DNA from 2 places in the Pseudomonas sp. HY7a-MNA-CIBAN-0227 genome. Region 1 is predicted to be linked to the other one. Evidence: riboswitches for the same ligand, from Rfam matches in the RefSeq annotation. Region 1 holds a riboswitch; the other holds the start of a gene.
The links. Region 1 has a riboswitch for cobalamin ahead of AAEZ06_RS18640 (CbtB domain-containing protein). Riboswitches for the same ligand answer to the same signal wherever they lie in the genome.
Positions count from the first base shown of each region.

Region 2: linked by a shared signal. The riboswitch ahead of cobO (cob(I)yrinic acid a,c-diamide adenosyltransferase) and the one ahead of AAEZ06_RS18640 (CbtB domain-containing protein) in region 1 are both predicted to bind cobalamin.

Region 1 is NZ_JBEOPT010000011.1:55,099-58,721, reverse strand. Features, by position in the region: gene cobW (cobalamin biosynthesis protein CobW) at 1-939, opposite strand, end outside; cobalamin riboswitch at 1,039-1,240, opposite strand; cobalamin riboswitch at 1,283-1,507, shown strand; gene AAEZ06_RS18640 (CbtB domain-containing protein) at 1,604-1,792, shown strand; gene AAEZ06_RS18635 (CbtA family protein) at 1,804-2,508, shown strand; gene AAEZ06_RS18630 (cobalamin biosynthesis protein) at 2,505-2,918, shown strand; gene cobM (precorrin-4 C(11)-methyltransferase) at 3,001-3,623, shown strand, end outside.
Region 2 is NZ_JBEOPT010000006.1:17,692-21,314, forward strand. Features, by position in the region: gene AAEZ06_RS11970 (PQQ-dependent sugar dehydrogenase) at 24-1,337, opposite strand; cobalamin riboswitch at 1,437-1,673, shown strand; gene cobO (cob(I)yrinic acid a,c-diamide adenosyltransferase) at 1,752-2,363, shown strand; gene AAEZ06_RS11980 (cobyrinic acid a,c-diamide synthase CobB) at 2,360-3,623, shown strand, end outside.

The DNA.
Region 1 (3,623 bases):
GAAACGGGTGCCCACACCCTGGATCAGCAGGCGCATTGGCTTGTTGGGGATTGCGGCGAAGCCCTTGACCCGCAGGATGCCGTGTTGGACCACCAGTTGGGTCAAGGCATCGAGCAGCAGACTTTCGTCGGCTTGTGGCAGCTCGATGGAAATCGAGTCGAAGGCGTCATGGTCGTGGCCATGCTCACCTTCGTGATGATGATCGTGATGGCTGTGGCGGCCGTCGATGTGTTCTTCGGAACCGGCGCCCAGGCCAATCAACACGTCCAATGGCACGCGACCGCTGCTGGCTTCGATGATCTTCACCGCTGGCGGCAACTCTTCAGCCACTTCCAGGCGCACGCGGGCCAAGTCTTCGGCGCTGATGAGGTCGGATTTGTTGAGGATCACCAGGTCGGCGCTGGCCAGTTGGTCGGCGAACAGCTCGTGCAGTGGTGATTCGTGGTCCAGGTTCGGGTCAAGTTTGCGCTGGGCATCCACCTGATCCGGGAACGCAGCGAAGGTGCCAGCAGCCACGGCCGGGCTGTCGACCACGGTGATCACCGCATCCACGGTGCAGGCGCTGCGAATTTCCGGCCATTGAAAAGCCTGGACCAACGGTTTTGGCAGGGCCAGGCCCGAGGTTTCGATGAGAATGTGGTCGAGGTCGCCGCGTCGGGCTACCAGCTCGCGCATTACCGGGAAGAACTCTTCCTGAACGGTGCAGCACAGGCAACCGTTGGCCAGTTCATAAACGCGGCCGTTGGCTTCTTCTTCGGTGCAACCGATGGAGCACTGCTTGAGGATTTCACCGTCGATGCCCAGCTCGCCGAACTCGTTGACGATCACGGCGATGCGGCGGCCCTGAGCGTTGTCGAGCATATGGCGCAACAAGGTGGTTTTACCCGAACCGAGAAAGCCGGTAACGATGGTGACGGGGAGTTTGGCCAGTGTTTTCATCGGATGCCCTTTGGCAAGGTGGCGGGCATACGGGACGATTGGCCCTGCGGCGGCGCGCAGAAGCCCATTTCGCCACCGGATCACCCCGCCCGGTTGAAAGTTAAGAATCGTAGCGAGGCAGGTCTCCTGGCTTGGGGCTTGCCGGTCTTGCGACTGGCGCTGGCTGCGCCTTCCCGCCTTGTTCAGGCAGTGGCGTGGCAGTCAGATCAACCCTTTACAGTTGCGGGGGCAGCCGCGGCATCAACCGCGTTCCCTTCTTAGCTTCGACCTGGGCCGAAGAACCTCGAAAGCGCAAGGCTACAGGGGCTCGGCCAATTTGACTACCATCCCTCGCCCATGCTCTCCTACACATCTTGTTTCGGGTGCCCTTCACAGGGTGAAACGGGAAACCGGTAAATCATGTGCTTGACTCAAGCCATGACCAGTCCGGTGCTGCCCCCGCAACGGTAAGCGAGCGAAGCATCAGATCCACTGTGCCGAGATGGCATGGGAAGGCGATGCTTTTAGGTCGACTCTTTTCAAGAGCCCCCTCGCAAGCCCGGAGACCGGCCCGATCAATCAAATAACAAACCCGCGGTGGGCGGGCGCTGTTCAGAACCCTGCGTGCCTGGCTCGCAGGGTTTTCATGCGCTCGTTTCACCCTGACACTCGAAAGGGACGTGCCATGTCGATCATCAGCAGCACCTCGCATACCGCAAGCAACACCGCCACCTTGAGCCAACGCCTGACCGCCGCCATCGGTGCGTCGATTCTGGGCGCGTGCCTGGTGTATTTCGCCGGCTTCTCCCATATCGAGGCCGTGCACAACGCCGCCCACGATACCCGCCACAGCGCCGCGTTCCCGTGCCATTGAGACCTGCCGACATGATCAAGCGAATTGCCCAAACCGCAGGGTTCACTGGCCTGCTGGCTGCCCTGTTGCTGACCCTGCTGCAAAGCTTCTGGGTCGCGCCGCTGATTCTCCAGGCGGAAACCTTCGAAAACGTCACGGCCGCTGTCGAAGTACATGAACATGCCAACGGCACCGCTGCCACTCACAGCCACGACGCCGAAGCCTGGGAGCCGGAAAACGGCTGGCAGCGCGTGCTGTCCACCACGGGCGGCAACCTGGTGGTCGCGGTAGGCTTCGCGCTGATGCTGGCCGGCCTCTACACCTTGTGTGCGCCAACCCGCACCGCTCAGGGCCTGCTGTGGGGCCTGGCCGGTTACGCAACCTTCGTCCTGGCGCCAACCCTTGGCTTGCCACCGGAACTGCCGGGCACCGCTGCGGCTGACCTGGCGCAACGGCAAATCTGGTGGATCGGCACGGCCGGTTCCACTGCCGCCGGTATTGCGTTGATCGTGTTCGGTCGCAACTGGCTGCTGAAAGTGTTGGGCGTAGCAATCCTGGCGGTGCCCCATGTGATTGGCGCACCGCAACCGGAAGCCCATTCAATGCTGGCTCCTGAAGCGCTGGAAACGCAGTTCAAGATTGCCTCGCAATTGACCAACGTTGCCTTCTGGCTGGCCCTGGGCCTGATCAGCGCCTGGCTGTTTCGCCGTAACCGTGACGATCAATACTCGGCATGACCACTGACAACACAGCCCCGACCCTGGTGGTCGGCCTGGGTTGCCAGCGTGGCTGCGACACTGACACCCTGCTTGCCCTGTTCAACAAGGCCCTCAACGAGGGCGGCATCGATCGCCAACACATCACTGCGCTGGCCAGTATTGATCTCAAACAGGATGAACCGGGGCTGTTGGCATTGGCCAAGGCCTTGAACCTGCCGCTGCAGTTTTTCAGTGCCGGGCAATTGGCACTTTATGAACCCCGGTTGAGCCACAAGTCGGCTATCGCCTTCACCCATACCGGCTGCCATGGCGTTGCCGAAAGTGCCGCCCTGGCCTTGGCTGAACACTTGGCCCAGGGGTCGGCGAGACTGCTGATCACCCGTCAGAAAAACGCCCAGGCCACCTTTGCGTTAGCTAGTTGCGGCTAAAATCTCGATAATCGCCAGCCTTGATCATGAGCAATCTTCATCTGAAGCCTTGCACGCTTGTTTTTTTGCATAGGAAACCGTCATGACCGTCTTTTTCATCGGCGCAGGCCCCGGCGATCCCGAACTGATTACCGTCAAGGGCCAGCGGCTGATTCGCAACTGCCCGGTGATCATTTATGCAGGCTCACTGGTACCGGCCGCCGTGCTGGAAGGCCATCAGGCCGAACAGGTGATCAACAGCGCCGAATTACACCTTGAGCAGATCATCGGTTTGATCAAGGCCTCCCACGAAAAAGGCCAGGACGTGGCACGGGTGCATTCCGGCGACCCGAGCTTGTATGGTGCGATTGGCGAGCAGATTCGCTGCCTGCGGGAGCTGGGCATTCCCTTCCAGATCATTCCGGGCGTGACAGCCGTGGCCGCCTGTGCGGCGCTGCTGGAGGCTGAACTGACCCTGCCGGATATCGCCCAGAGTGTGATCCTGACCCGCTATGCCGATAAAACTGCGATGCCAGCGGGAGAGTCATTTAATAGTCTGGCCAGCCACGGTACGACTATGGCGATTCATCTGGGGGTCAATCATCTGGAGAAGATCGTCGCTGAACTGCTGCCTCACTACGGCGCCGACTGCCCGATTGCCGTGGTGCATCGCGCAACCTGGCCAGATCAGGATTGGGTTATCGGTACGTTGGCGGATATTGCCGA
Region 2 (3,623 bases), on a different contig from region 1:
GCAGCTTGAGGCTTGCTACCCGGTTATTTAGCCGCCGACACCCGCCACACTTTATTCCCCACATCATCGGCCACCAGCAAATCCCCCTGCTGATCGATCACCACGCCCACTGGCCGGCCCATGGCTTTCTCATCGCTGTTGAGGAACCCGGTCAGTACATCCACCGGTTGCCCTTTTGGCTTGCCCGCTTCAAACGGCACAAAGATCACTTTGTAACCACTGTGAGGCTTGCGATTCCACGAGCCATGCTGGCCGATAAACGCGCCGTTACTGAACGGTGCTGGCAACTTGCTGCCCTCGGCGAAGGTCAGGCCCAGTGATGCAGTGTGCGGGCCGACCGCATAGTCTGGTGCAATGGCCTTGGCCACCAGGTCCGGGTCTTGTGGGGTCACGCGCACATCGACGTGCTGGCCGTAGTAGCTGAACGGCCAGCCATAGAAGCCGCCATCCTTGACCGAGGTGATGTAGTCCGGCACCAGGTCGCTACCGATTTCATCCCGTTCGTTGACCGCCGTCCACAGTTTTCCGCTTTGCGGTTCCCAAGCCATGCCGTTGGGGTTGCGCAGGCCAGAGGCGAAGATGCGGTGCTGGCCGGTGGCGCGGTCTACTTCCCAAATCGCCGCCCGACCTTGCTCCGCTTCCAGGCCGTTTTCCGCGACGTTGCTGTTGGAGCCGACGCTGACGTACAGCTTGTTACCATCCTTGCTGGCCACCACGTTTTTGGTCCAGTGATGGTTCAGAGGGCCGCCCGGCAGGTCGACGACCTTGGTGCCAGCCTCCTTGATGGAGGTTTCGCCTGGCTGATAAGGGAAGCGCAACAGCTTGTCCGAGTCAGCGACGTACAGGTCGTTGCCCACCAGGGTCATGCCGAACGGCGAGTTGAGGTTTTCCAGGAACACCGTGCGGGTTTCAGCGACGCCATCGTGGTCGGCGTCCCGCAGCAGGGTGATGCGGTTCGGGCTCGGCACGCCAGCGCCGGCTCGGCCCATGACCTTGCCCATCACCCAGCCGCGAATGCCCTTGGAGTCGTCCGGCTTGGGCGGTGCGTTGGTTTGCGCCACAAGCACATCACCATTGGGCAGTACGTACAGCCAGCGCGGGTGATCCAGGCCTTCGGCGAACGCTGCCACCTGGGTGCCGGCCGCCGCAGTGGGCTTGACGCCGTCCGGCCAACCGATCGCCGGGGCGATATTCACGGTGGGGATCAGGGTTTTGTTCGGTTCCGGAAGCTTGGGTGAGGGCCCGGTGCCGTCGGACACTTGCAAGGTGGAACTATCACCGCAAGCGGCCAGGGTGCCAGCGACCATGATGAGTAAGGCGAGTCGGGTCTTATGCATGTTTTTCTCCTCAATACCTGTAGTCATAGAGGCACGACGCGCTGCGATGGTTCAAGTGCGCCGCCAGCTTTAATTGACGCTCCACCCCCAACCCACTAACCTTCGCCGCTTGTTTCAGGTGCTCTGTGGCGTGTGCGTCAACAGAGTGAAACAGGGAAGCCGGTGAGTGAGCGCACTTGTACACAGTGAAGCCACGATCCCGGCGCTGCCCCCGCAACGGTAAATGAGTCAAGACGGTGCTTTCGCCACTGTATCGCCCCGCGATATGGGAAGGCGCACCCTCGGCGCGCAACGCCACTCATGAGCCCGGAGACCGGCCTGATTCATCCAACAGCATCACGGTGGGCGATGCTTGGCTGTTTGTTTTCTCTTTTCCTGCCCGCCGTTTTTGTCCAGCCCCAACGGAGAGCTGCCATGACTGAATCCCCCGATCGTGACGAACGCCACCTGGCGCGCATGCTGCGCAAAAAAGCGGTGATCGACGAGCGCATTGCCAATTCACCGAACGAATGCGGATTGCTGCTGGTGCTCACCGGCAACGGCAAAGGCAAGAGCAGTTCAGCCTTTGGCATGCTGGCCCGGGCCATGGGCCACGACCTGCAGTGCGGTGTGGTGCAGTTCATCAAGGGCCGCAATAGCACCGGTGAAGAGCTGTTCTTCCGCCGCTTCCCCGAGCAAGTGCGTTTCCATGTGATGGGCGAAGGCTTTACCTGGGAAACCCAGGACCGCCAGCGTGATATTGCAGCCGCCGAAGCCGCCTGGGTGGTGTCCCAGGAAATGCTGCGCGACCCGTCCATCGGCCTGGTGGTGCTGGATGAGTTGAACATCGCCCTCAAGCACGGCTACCTCGACCTGGACCAGGTCCTCAGCGACATGCAAGCCCGCCCGCCGATGCAGCACGTACTGGTCACCGGTCGCGGTGCCAAGCCGGAACTGATTGAAATGGCCGACACCGTCACTGAAATGGGCGTGCTCAAACACGCGTTCCAGGCCGGTATCAAGGCACAGAAGGGCATCGAACTTTGAAGCAGTCCCGTCACTGCCCCGCAGTTCTGATCGCCGCACCCGCGTCAGGCCAGGGCAAAACCACCGTCACCGCCGCACTGGCCCGCTTGCACCGCAATCTTGGGCGCAAGGTCCGCGTGTTCAAGTGCGGCCCGGACTTTCTCGACCCGATGATCCACGAGCGCGCCAGCGGTGCGCCGGTCTATCAATTGGACATGTGGATGGTCGGCGAGCAGGAAAGTCGGCGGCTGTTGTGGGAAGCGGCGGGGGAGGCCGACCTGATTTTGATCGAAGGCGTCATGGGCCTGTTCGACGGCACGCCGTCCAGCGCTGACCTGGCGCGGCATTTTGGCGTGCCGGTGCTGGCGGTAATCGACGGCACGGCCATGGCCCAGACCTTTGGCGCTTTGGCCTTGGGGCTAGCCCGTTACCAGCCTGATCTGCCGTTCGCCGGGGTGCTGGCCAATCGCGTCGGCACCTTGCGTCATGCGCAGTTGCTGGAAGGTAGCCTTACCGAAGGCCTGCGCTGGTACGGCGCATTGTCGCGGGAGACCGGTATCGAGCTGCCGAGTCGTCATCTTGGGCTGGTGCAAGCCAGCGAATTGAATGACCTGGATCTGCGCCTGGATGCTGCCGCGCAAGCGTTGGGTAGCAGTTGCGAGGTAGCGCTGCCGCCGCCGGTAGAGTTCGCTGCGCCTGAGCCGATAGAGGCCGAACCGTTGCTGGCCGGTGTACGGATTGCCGTTGCCCGTGACGAAGCCTTTGCCTTTACCTACGGCGCCAGCCTCGACTTGTTGCGAGCGATGGGCGCCGAGCTGCGCTTCTTCTCGCCGATTCATGATTGTGAACTGCCAGAAGCGGACAGCCTGTACCTGCCCGGCGGTTATCCGGAACTGCATCACCTGGCGTTGTCGCAAAACACTTCGATGCTGACCGCCATCCGCGCCCACCATGGCGCCGGTAAGCCCTTGCTGGCCGAATGCGGCGGTATGCTGTATTTGCTGGACTCGCTCACCGATGTCGATGGCACCCGCGCCGAATTACTCGGACTGCTTCAGGGCGATGCTGTGATGCAAAAGCGCCTGGCCGCCCTGGCGCTGCAAAGTGTCGATTTGCCCGAAGGCGTTCTGCGTGGCCACACCTACCATCATTCCCTGACCAGCACCCAATGGCAGCCGATTGCCCGGGGCCTGAGCCCCAACGGCGGACGCGGCGCCGAGGCGGTTTATCGGCAGGGACGGATGACCGCCTCTTATGTGCACTTTTATTTCCCGTCCAACC